DNA from 2 places in the Tumebacillus sp. BK434 genome. Region 1 is predicted to be linked to the other one. Evidence: riboswitches for the same ligand, from Rfam matches in the RefSeq annotation. Region 1 holds a riboswitch; the other holds the start of a gene.
The links. Region 1 has a riboswitch for S-adenosylmethionine ahead of EV586_RS03040 (trans-sulfuration enzyme family protein). Riboswitches for the same ligand answer to the same signal wherever they lie in the genome.
Positions count from the first base shown of each region.

Region 2: linked by a shared signal. The riboswitch ahead of EV586_RS11745 (methionine ABC transporter ATP-binding protein) and the one ahead of EV586_RS03040 (trans-sulfuration enzyme family protein) in region 1 are both predicted to bind S-adenosylmethionine.

Region 1 covers NZ_SLXS01000001.1:927,664-933,548, forward strand. Annotated here, with positions in the region: gene EV586_RS03030 (cation:proton antiporter) at 1-208, opposite strand, end outside; gene EV586_RS03035 (trans-sulfuration enzyme family protein) at 352-1,512, opposite strand; gene EV586_RS03040 (trans-sulfuration enzyme family protein) at 1,514-2,689, opposite strand; SAM riboswitch class I at 2,780-2,893, opposite strand; gene EV586_RS03045 (MFS transporter) at 3,040-4,326, shown strand; gene comA (phosphosulfolactate synthase) at 4,778-5,581, shown strand; gene EV586_RS03055 (DUF441 domain-containing protein) at 5,654-5,885, shown strand, end outside.
Region 2 covers NZ_SLXS01000004.1:2,950-8,834, forward strand. Annotated here, with positions in the region: gene EV586_RS11735 (hypothetical protein) at 1-236, shown strand, start outside; gene EV586_RS11740 (YhcN/YlaJ family sporulation lipoprotein) at 336-1,649, opposite strand; SAM riboswitch class I at 1,857-1,977, shown strand; gene EV586_RS11745 (methionine ABC transporter ATP-binding protein) at 2,084-3,112, shown strand; gene EV586_RS11750 (methionine ABC transporter permease) at 3,112-3,789, shown strand; gene EV586_RS11755 (MetQ/NlpA family ABC transporter substrate-binding protein) at 3,829-4,659, shown strand; gene EV586_RS11760 (DUF4097 family beta strand repeat-containing protein) at 4,778-5,782, shown strand.

The DNA.
Region 1 (5,885 bases):
CCACGATCAGCAGCTGGTCGGCCACCGATTCGGGCGACAGCGCGACCAGGTGCAAGACCGGTCCGATCAGCACACCGATCAGCAAAAACACCGCCACATCGGGCACGCGCAGCAGTTTGGCGATCCGTCCGCCGAACATGCCGGCCAGCAGGACGATCACGACCAGGCTGAGCAGCTCGCGCACCGTCTCCATCGTAGGTGAATCCATCCCGAACCCTTCTTCCGAAACTGTTGTTACTCTTTACTGTGCCAAAAAAGGCACCCTGACAAACGTTTGCGCGCGAGTTCAGGGTGCCTGTTTCTATTGTACAAAAATTGTATAAAAGAATCTACCAAATTATGAATCGACCGCTAGTTCAGCCCGTCCAGCGCCTGCGCCAGATCGGCGATCAGATCTTCCGCGTCCTCCAAGCCGACCGACAGCCGCAGCAGACCTTCGGTGATGCCGCGCTTGTGGCGCTCCGCTTGCGGCATGCCGGAGTGCGACATCGTCGCCGGGTAGGACAGGATGCTCTCCACCCCGCCAAGCGACACGGCGACCAATGGCAGCTGCACACGCTTCATCAGCGCTTTCGCCCGCGCTTCGCTTCCCGCATCGAACGACAGCACCGCGCCGAAGCGGTCCGACTGGCTTTTGTGCACCTCATGCCCTTTGTGGCCCGAGAGCCCCGGGTAGAAGACTTTGGCGATGTCGTCACGCTCCGCCAGCCAGGCGGCGACGCGTTCCGCTCCGTCACAGGAGGCGTCCATGCGCACTTTCAGCGTTTTGATGCCGCGCTGGAGCAGGAAGCAGTCCTGCGGGCCCAAGACGGCGCCAAAGGAGTTTTGCAGCTGTGCGAGGCGGTGGCCGAGGACGGTGTCTTTCGTTACCGCCAGCCCCGCGACGAGGTCAGAGTGGCCGCCAAGGAATTTCGTGGCGCTGTGCACGACGATGTCGATGCCGAGGTCGAGCGGCCGCTGCAGGTATGGCGTCTGGAACGTGTTGTCGACGATGGTCAGCAGCCCGTGCTCTTTGGCGATCTGCGCCGCCCCGGCGAGATCGGTGATCTGCAAGAGCGGGTTGGACGGCGTCTCCAAGAGCAAGCCTTTCGTGTTCGGGCGAATCGCCGCGCGAATGTTGTCCAGATCGGTCACATCGACAAACGTGGTCTCGATGCCCAGCCGGTTCAGCACGGTGGTCAGCACGCGGAACGTCCCGCCGTAGATGTCATCGGTGGCGATCAGATGGTCGCCCGCCGAGAACAGCAGAAGCGCCGTGGAGATCGCCGCCATCCCCGAAGCGAACGCAAAGCCGCGCGTGCCTCCTTCCAGCGCCGCCATCGTCCGCTCCAGCGCATCGCGCGTCGGGTTGCCGGAGCGTGCATATTCGTAGCGCGGCGGATGGTCGGCGTCTTCCTGATGGAATGTCGAGACCTGATAGATCGGGACCGCCGAGGCGCCGGTCGTCTTGTCGATCTCGTTCCCTGTGTGCAACAGCTGTGTGGCAAACGTCAGCTCTTTGTTTCCGCTCATCTTACACCAAGCTCCCTTTCGCTTCGGCCCATTCCCGCTCGCACGCTGCAAACGCCTGGGCCAGATCTTCAATCAAGTCTTCGTAATGTTCGATCCCGACCGACAGTCGCAAGAGCGAGCTCGTCACGCCCAGTTCGTTGCGCACGTCTTCCGGCACATCGAAATGCGTCTGCCGCGCCGGATAGGTGATCAGAGACTCCACCCCGCCCAGCGATTCGGCGAACGCGATCAGGTTGAGATGGCGCAGGAGCGGTTCGACCAGCTCTTCACTCACCACTTCAAAGGAAAGCATCCCGCCGTATCCGTCAGCCTGCCCGATGTGCACGTCGCGACCGGCGTGGTTTTCCAATCCCGGGAAATACACCGTCTTCACCAGCGGATGCCCGGCCAGCCATTTGGCGAGCACCATCGCATTTTCCTGATGGCGATCCATCCGCAAGGCCAGCGTTTTCATCCCTCTCATCAACAGCCAGGCATCCTGCGGGCCCAAGGTCGCCCCGATCGAATTCTGCAAAAAGTAGATCCGTTCCGCCACTTCCTCCTCACGGGCCACAGCGAGTCCGGCCAGCACGTCGTTATGGCCGCCGAGATACTTGGTCGCGCTGTGCACGACGATGTCGGCGCCGAGCACGAGCGGCCGCTGCAGGTACGGCGTCATGAACGTATTGTCGACGATCGTCAGCAGCCCTTGTTCCCGGGCCCATCCGATGACGCCTTTCAAATCGGTGATCCGCATCGTCGGGTTGGTCGGCGTTTCGATAAAGATCGCCTTGGTGTTCGCTTGCACCTCCGCGGTCACCGCCTGCAGGTCGCGCGTATCGACAAACGTCGTCGTGATGCCTTGGCGCGGCAGGATCTGCTCCAACAGACGATAGGTGCCGCCGTACAGGTCATGTGAGACCAGCAGGTGGTCTCCTTGCCCGAACAGCCCGAGGACGACGGCGATTGCCGCCATGCCCGACCCGTACGCGAAGCCGCGCACGCCGCCTTCCAGCTTGGCGATCGCGTCTTCCAGCGTCTGGCGGGTCGGATTTTTCGTGCGAGTGTAGTCAAAGCCGGTGCTTTCCCCCAGCCGCGGGTGACGGTACGTGGTGGACAAATAGATGGGCGTGGAGATCGCGCCCGTTTTTTCTTCTCGGATGTTGCCAATCTGAGCCAAACAGGTATCGGGATGCACTTGTAAATTCCTCCTCAGTTTGAAAAACTGATGCAAAAAAGACCTCTCTCGGAATCGAGAAAGGCCTTTGGAATCTACAAAGAGCGCTTTCTCTCATCTCTCAGGCTGCAACGCGCAACCTGTTGGAATTGGCACCGTGCACATGAATCGTGTCGGTTGCCGTGGCATCATCGGGCCAGTCCCTCCGCCTACTCTTGATAAGAGAACTATATTTGCATGTTGTTGTTTGATTCCTAATTTAACGTCTCATCGGGAACGCTGTCAAGCATAATTTTGACAGACATACGCCCTTTTTCGCTACGGCAAACTACTCCTGATGCAACCTGCAAGCAGGAGAAAGGACTGACACCATGGCCGCAAAACAACCGAAATCGAAGATTCATCTGCTGCCTTTGTTCGCCTTGGCGACCGTACCGCTGATCATGGTGCTTGGCAATTCGATGCTGATTCCGATTCTGCCGCAGATGCAGGAAGAGATCGGCATTTCGAAGTTCCAGGCGTCTCTGGTCATCACGCTGTTCTCCGTTCCGGCAGGCATCATCATTCCGCTGGCAGGCTTTCTGTCCGACCACTTCAACCGCAAAGTCGTCATCGTCCCCTCCCTGCTGCTCTACGGCGCAGGCGGTGTGGTCGCCGGTGTGGCCGCGTGGCTGATGGACAGCCCGTACGGGGTGATCATGACCGGACGCGTGCTGCAAGGCTTGGGTGCGGCCGGTACAGCGCCGATCGCGATGGCGCTGGCCGGCGACATCTGGAGCGGCGCGTCCCGGTCCAAAGCGCTCGGCATCATCGAAGCCTCGAACGGCCTCGGCAAAGTGCTGTCGCCGATCCTCGGCTCGCTGATCGCGCTCCTGTTCTGGTACGCGGCATTTTTCGCTTTCCCGATCATCTGCATCGCTGCCGCTGCACTGGTCTACTTTTTCGTCAAAGAGCCGAAGAAATCCGGGCAGAAGCAGTCGCTCAAGCAATATGTAAGCGCGCTGAAGAAAACGTTTAAAGCGCAGGGCAAATGGCTGCTCACCGCCTATCTGGCCGGGTCGGTCGCCTTGTTTATCCTGTTTGGCGTGCTGTTTTACATTTCTCAGATCTTGGAGGAGAAATACAAAGTCGCCGACCTCATGCGCGGCCTGATCCTTTCGCTGCCGCTGTTGGCGATGTGCTCGACGTCGCTGATCACCGGCGCGAAGATCAAGAAAAATATGAAGCTGATGAAAGTGCTGATCGTGGCCGGTCTCGGGATGATCGGCGCACCGCTCGCCATCGCAGCGTTTTTCGCCAACAATCCGTACGTCTCGCTCGGGCTGCTCGTCGTCTCCGGCGTCGGCACCGGTCTCGTGCTGCCTTGTCTGAACACGCTGATCACTTCCGCCGTGCAAAAAGAAGAGCGCGGAGCGGTCACCTCGCTGTACGGCAGCGTGCGCTTTCTCGGCGTCGCCGCCGGGCCGCCGATTTTTGGCGCCTTGATGAGCACGCCGAAGCTGATGTTTCTGATCATGGCCGGGCTGGCTGCCTTCTGCGGCGTGCTCGCCTACTTTCTGATCCAGCCCGGCAAAGGCGGTGGCGGCACCAATCCTGAACGGTATCAAAAGATCGAACATGAACGCAAACTCCTGACTCGCATGAAAGCACGGGCGTAACCACACGCCAGTTTCTTATTTTTGTGCTATTATTAAAATGTTACAAATTAAAATCAGGAGGTGCTTTCATGAAGAAAGTTGTTGGTATTGTTTTGCTTGTTGCACTTACTTTCGGTTTTGGTGGTTCCGCTAATTCCGTCGATGATGACGGTTGCTACTGGCAAGGCGATTACCGTGTATGCCTCTAGCCGATGTGCAGAGACCGCTTCTGCGGTCTCTTTTTTTTGCCTCCCGCTGCTCTTGCGCGCTTTGCCCTCTTTCTTCTCGCCGCTCATGATAGGCACAGACCCAATGTTAGGACAACGAAAATGCGACATCGGAAAAACCTTGAGATATCAAGGTTTGTACACTTCTCACCTTCCGAAATTCTTTTTCATACGCTACAGGAGCCTACTCCCCGAAGGATAACCACGATTTATAAGGCTCGGGAAAGAGAAAGGAGTCGGAAGGTATGCAACGTTCATCGTCCGAACGGGCTTGGGATGATATCTTGCGTGATCCGCTGCCTGGTCGACTCGCCAAACCGCGAACGACCAACGGGCTCACCATGTTGATCGATACGGGGCTCGGCTTGAAGGAAACCGATGATCTGGTGGAGCTGGCAGGTCCCTACATCGATTTTGTCAAGTTGGGATTTGGCACTTCCAAACTGTATCCGGCGCATGTACTGCGCGAGAAGATCACCTTGCTGCAAGCCAATCAGATCGAGATCTACCCGGGCGGCACCTTCCTGGAAGCGGCCATCTTGCAAAACAGATGGCACCAGTTTCTGGATCGCTGTCTGACGCTCGGCTTCCGCACGGTCGAAGTGTCGGACGGGACGATTCCCTTGTCCTGGCAACAGCGGGAGGAGATCATCCGCTATGCCAGCGCGCAAGGCCTGAAAGTGATCACCGAAGTCGGCAAAAAGGAAGATGGAGTGCACCTTCCCGTGGACACACAGCTGGCGATGATCGACGCCGATCTCGCCGCCGGCGCGTTTAAAGTGATCCTCGAAGGGCGGGAATCGGGCAAAGCGGTCGGCATGTTCGCTGAGGACGGTTCGATCCGCCAAGATGATTTTGACGAGCTGACTGCGAACGTGCAGAACCTCGACCAGCTGATCTGGGAAGCGCCCCTGAAGTCGCAGCAGGAAGAGCTGATTTGCAAATTCGGACCGAATGTCAATTTCGGAAATATCAATCCGCGCGACACGATCGCTCTGGAAGCGCTGCGCTGCGGTCTGCGCAGCGACACCTTGCGCTTCACGCTGTAGGCGGCAGGTCTACCTTGTCCGCCCTGTCCATATACATGTGTAAGAAGTCTGCACACGTGAGGGGCGGTAGGCGTGGTCGGAGAAATCATCCTGGTCGTATTGATTATCATTGGCATCGTCGGCAGGGCCAGCATTTTGGCCACCGCCGCCAGCTTTTTGCTCATTTTGAAACTGCTAAGCCTGCAGCGGTTTTTCCCGACGCTCGAACGAAGAGGGCTCGAACTGGGCCTGCTGTTTCTGATGATCTCTGTGCTGGTGCCGCTGGTCAACGGCAAAGTGGCGACCAAAGACCTGTTGAGCGCGT
Region 2 (5,885 bases), on a different contig from region 1:
AGCTGCACGACGATGAGCACCGCACGCTGGGCCTCGTCTCCGTCGATGAGATCGGCAACAACGTTTCCGGCCGCGTCGAATTCTGGAGCGACATGGATATGGACGAGACGACAGACATCGCCCGCATCTTAGCTCGCGAGTTCTCGGAGACAGATGCGGAGAGCATTTCGTTTACGATGAACTATCAGGATCAGCACCTCGGTGATTTCCAACTCGAACGCCGCGATTTGATGTAAGAGTCAGCTATCGGCCTCTGCTCGTTGAGCAGAGGTTTTTTTCAAACCCTTTGCAAGGTCAATAGAAAGACCTCGTCCGAAGACGAGGCCTGATATTGCTTAGCGGTTGGTAACCCCGGATGTGGTGCCGCCGGTGTTGCCCATGGTGCGGCCAGTGGTCGTGCCAGTGGTCGTGCCGGTGTTCGTGTTCGTGCCTGCGCCGAAGCCGGCGGTGCCAGTCGTCGGGAACAGGCGGCGGAACATGTCACCCAGATCGCCGAGTCCGCGCAGCGGATGTCCGGATGCTGCATCGCGGACAAAGGCGTCCATACGGTTGTACAGAGCCGGGTTTGCCGAAACGTAAACCGTGGTGATCGACGGATTGCCTTGTTTGACTGCCGAGATGACACGATCTTTGATGTCGTTGGAGACATCGGTGTTGTTCGCGTAGGTGCCAGTACGATTCATGCCGGCATTATTGTTGGTGCCAATGTTGGTGCCAGTGTTATTGGTGTAGGTGCCAACGCGGTTGTTGCCGGACGTGCCGAACAAGCCGGCGCCGGTGCGTCCTGCACCGCGCGTGCCGTCCGTACCGGTCACGCCGCCATTGCCATAATTGCCATTGCTGTAGGTGCCCATGCCGGTGCCATAGGTGCCAGTCCCATAGGTGCCAACACCGTAGGTGTTTCCGGTGCCGTAGGTGCCAGTCCCATAAGTGCTAGGACCGTAACCGCGGCCGGTGCCGTAGGTGCCCATGCCAGTCCCGATCCCGGTGCCAAACAGGCTGCTGCCGGTCCCGGTGCCGTACGTACCGGTGCCAGTGGTGCCGTAGGTGCCAGTTTGCGGCGTCAGCGGGGTTTGCGGCGTCAGACCGGTCGTACCGAAATCGCGGTCGCTCATCGTGCCGCCGTATTGTGATACGTTGTTGGCACGATTGGTGATCGCATTGCGGTTCGCTTGATGGCCGGCAGTCGGAGGCACATCGCTACGGATGCCGGCGCGGTTGCCGCCGCCAAGGTTGGTGCCTTGGTTGATGCCGACATACGCGACATTGCCGTTCGTCAGCACTTTCGCGTCACGAATGCCCGGGATCGCTTCGACGCGGGCTTCCAGCGAGCGGTCGACCCGCAGGTTGCGATACGCGGTGTCACGACCGGCTTGATCACGGACACCCATGCGGTCCCGCACATCGTTGGTCAGCACGTTCGGACGGCGGTCCGGACCCAGATTGTCACGAACGCCCAGCCGGTCTTGGTCAACACGCGAGTTGCGTACGCCGACACCGCTGTTGTCCATGATACGGCCTGCGCGGTCCGTATTGTAGGTGCCGGTGCGGTTGTTCGCATTGTTGTCAGGTGCCGCATTCGGCGTACAACCAGCGAGCAGGGATGACGACAGCAAAAGTGCGCCTGCGAGTGCAGAAAACTTTTTCAAGATGTCAGCCTCCTCAGCAAGTCAATTTAGCGGTGTTTTACCCGCGAGACTATTGTCACCGATCTGCCAGACCCCTACACTGCGCAAAGATTGGAGAGCTCGTAAAAAAAATGGGTATTGACGCAAAAACGAACAAAATGGTATACTCCATTTCGTAGTCCATCACATCACCAACAATTCCGATCTGATAACTGAATACTTTTCGTGCTTTCATCAAGAGAGGTGGAGGGTCTGGCCCTGTGAAACCCGGCAACCGTCAGTTCGTGTGGCAATGAACTGAAATGGTGCCAATTCCTGCGAAGCGTTCATACGTTTCGGCAGATGAAAGACGCAAGAGTTGATCGCCTTGTGTCCTTCGTTTGCGGAAGGGCATTTTTTATTGCTCAAAAACAGACAAGTGACAAATCATAGAACGAGAAGGAGGGGAGACGCCCATGATCAAACTGCAGAACCTTCGCAAAGACTACTATGTGAAAAAAAGCGCGGTCACCGCACTCAAGCGAATCGACTTGACGATCGCGAAAGGGGAGATCTTCGGCATCATCGGCCACAGCGGTGCAGGCAAATCCACGCTGATTCGCTGCATCAACCTGCTGGAGCGGCCGACCGAAGGCACCGTGGAGATCGACGGCGTCGATTTGACCCGCCTGAACGCACGGGAACTGCAACACGCACGCCAGAGCATCGGCATGATCTTTCAGCATTTTAACCTGCTGTCATCAGCTACAATCTATGAAAATATCGCCTTCCCGCTCCGGCTCGCCAAAAAGCGGCCGGCAGAAATCGACCGCAAAGTAAAAGAACTGCTCGAACTGGTCGGCCTCGGTGAACACGCGAAAAAGTATCCCGCGCAACTCTCCGGCGGCCAAAAACAGCGCGTCGGCATCGCCCGCGCCTTGGCGAACGACCCGAAAGTACTGCTCTGCGACGAAGCGACATCTGCGCTCGACCCGATGACGACCCACTCGATCCTGCGCCTGCTGGCCGACATCAACAAAAAGATCGGCATCACGATCGTTCTGATCACCCACGAGATGGGAGTGATCCAAGAGATCTGCGACCGCGTCGCCGTGATCGATGGCGGTGAAATCGTCGAAGAAGGTCCGGTCGTCGAAGTGTTCCTGCGCCCGCAGCGCCAGATCACCAAAGAGTTCGTCGAGCAAGTCAGCGACTTCGAACTACCGCCAGAACTGCTCAGCCAGCACGTCAGCGGCGCTGTGCCGCGAGGACAGCACCGTATCGTCCAAGTCTCGTTCCTCGGCGATGTGACGTTCCAGCCGATCATGTTTGAAGTGCTGCAGCAGGAATCGGTGCAGTTCAACATCCTGCACGGCACGATCTCGCGGATGAAAGACACCCCGTACGGACGCCTGGTGCTCGAGCTGACCGGCGAACCGGCAGACCTCGACCGGGCTGTCAGCACCATGAAAAACCGCGGGCTTGATGTGGAGGTGATGCAGTGATGGAAAACCTGCTGCTCGAACTGTTTCCAAACGTGTTGTGGCCAGAGATCTGGAAGACGTTTCTCGAAACGCTGTATATGGTGGGCATCGCCACGTTGTTCACCGCCGTGATCGGGCTGCCACTCGGCGTGCTGGTCTTCCTGACCGCACCGGGCCAACTGATGCAAAACCGCCTAGCGTATCAGATCCTGTCCCTCGTGATCAACGTGTTTCGTTCGATCCCGTTCATCATCTTGCTGATCCTGATCATTCCGTTTACGAAGTTCATCGTCGGCACTTCGCTTGGCGTCACCGCCGCGATTCCGCCGCTGGTGATTGGCACCGCGCCGTTCTTCGCCCGACTGGTCGAAACCTCGCTGCGCGAAGTCGACCGCGGCGTGATCGAGATGGCGCAGTCGATGGGCGCTTCGACCTGGCAGATCATCACCCGCGTCCTGCTGCCGGAAGCGCGTCCCGGCATTCTCGCCGGTCTGACGATCACGCTGGTTGCACTCGTCGGCTACTCGGCGATGTCGGGCGCGATCGGAGGCGGCGGACTCGGTGACCTGGCGCTCCGCTACGGCTACCAGCGCTTCCAGATGGATGTGACGGTCGTCGCGACGGTGATCATGATCCTGCTCGTGCAAGTGTTTCAGGTGCTCGGCGACAAACTCGTCTCGCACTTTAGCAGAAAATAAAGAATCCAACAAACTCTTACAAAAAAGGATGACGCTATTATGAAAAAACTGCTCCTTGGCGCAATGACCCTGCTGCTCTCCGCATCCCTCGTGGCATGCGGCACCGATTCCGCAAAAAAAGAGAACGCAACTGGCGACGCAGGCAACGGCGTCGTGACGCTGAAAGTCGGCGCAACGCCGGTACCGCACGAAGAGATCCTCAAACACGTCGCACCGCAGTTGGAAAAGGAGGGCGTACATCTGGAGATCGTTTCCTTTAACGACTACATCCAGCCGAATGTTCAGCTCGGCGACAAGCAGCTCGACGCGAACTTCTTCCAGCACATTCCGTACCTCGAAGACTTCTCCAAAGAGCGCAACCTCGACCTGACTCACATTGCGGGCGTACACATCGAGCCGATGGGCGCCTACTCGAAAAAATACAAAAAAGCGTCCGACCTGCCGGATGGTGCCACGATCGCCGTGCCGAACGACGTGACCCAAGTGGGCCGTTCCCTGGCGCTGCTTGAGAAAAACGGTCTGATCAAGCTCAAAGCTGGCGTTGGCATCTCCGGCACCCTCAAAGACATCGTCGAAAACAACAAGAAATTCAAGTTCAACGAGCTGGAAGCTGCCATGCTCCCGCGCGTGCTCCCGGAAGTCGATCTCGCAGTGATCAACACCAACTTCGCGCTGCAAGTTGACCTCGTCCCGACCAAAGACGCACTGTTTATTGAAGACAAAGACTCTCCGTACGTCAACGTTCTTGCCGTTCGCACCGAAGACAAAGACAATGCAGCGTTGCAAAAGCTGGCGAAAGCGCTGAACTCCGAAGATGTGAAGAAGTTCATCAACGACAAATACAAAGGCGCGATCGTTCCGGCATTCTAAGCGGACTACAAAACGCCTCCGGTTGGACGAAGACTCGGTCTCTAGACCGAGTCTTTTTGTTTTCCCTGCATGGTACGATGAAGTCAACAAAGCACAGATGATGAGGAGGATGTTCCCCATGCTTAACTTCTTGCTCGGTTCGCGAGCGAAATTCGAAGGTACCAAAGAAGTCACCCTGTCCCCGGACGGCTTGGCCGACCACCTGAAGGCGCACGTACATAACGGTCGGATCTCCGTCAAACAGGCCGATCAAGAGCACGTGCTGGCAATCGTGCACATCGTTGTCAAAGGCGAGCTGGCCGAAGAGATCACAGACATCTCAGACGCCGACCGTTTCTGGGAGCTGGGACAAAACGGGGGCTGCGTGTTCTTCGAACAGCGCGAGTTCACCCGATTCTACTCCGGTTCTTCCGTCAAAGTCAGCGTCGAGCTGATCGTGCCCCAAGCGCTGACCCAGGCCAGTCTGGAAAGTCATAACGGGTCGATTTCCGTCCGCGACTTTGCCGGAAAAGTGTTTGCGCATTCGCACAACGGTGCGCTCGAACTCACAGCGATCACCGGCGATGTGAACGTGCTGTCCCATAACGGCTCGATCAAACTGCAGCATGTTGCGGCAACATTCGTCCGGGCGGAGACCCATCACGGCAACATCTTCCTCGACACCGTTTCAGGTGATGTGGAGCTGGATACCCGCCATGGCAGCGTGGAGTCGAAACACATCGACGGCTCCTTGCGCCTGCTCTCCCGCAATGGCTCGATCTGTGTGGAGCAAGTGGCCGGCGATCTGAAAGCGGAAACGCACAACGGCAAGATCGTCGTCCGCGAGTGCGGCAAAGATGTCACCTTGCATACGCACAACGGTTCCGTTCGCGTCCAAACGAAAGCCGGAGTAAACGGAACGTGGAAGGTCAGCACCCACAACGGCGGCATCGAACTGAATGTGCCGCAGGAGACAAACGCCACGTTCCATATGCACACGTCGGCCGGCAAAGTGCATGGCAATGCGATTCCCGTGCAGTCCCATGGCTTTGTGCAAAACATCATCGTCAAAAAAGGCGATGGCGAGCATCTGGTGGAAGTGGAGACGCATCGCGGCAGCATCGAAGTCAGCGAGCACAAGTGACAAGGAATTATTTCCTCGGCAATAATCGGCGATAATCTTTCAGCGTTCGACAGGAAAAAAACAGCGAATTGTGGAATGATGGGAGGTGTACCGGAAAAAGGAG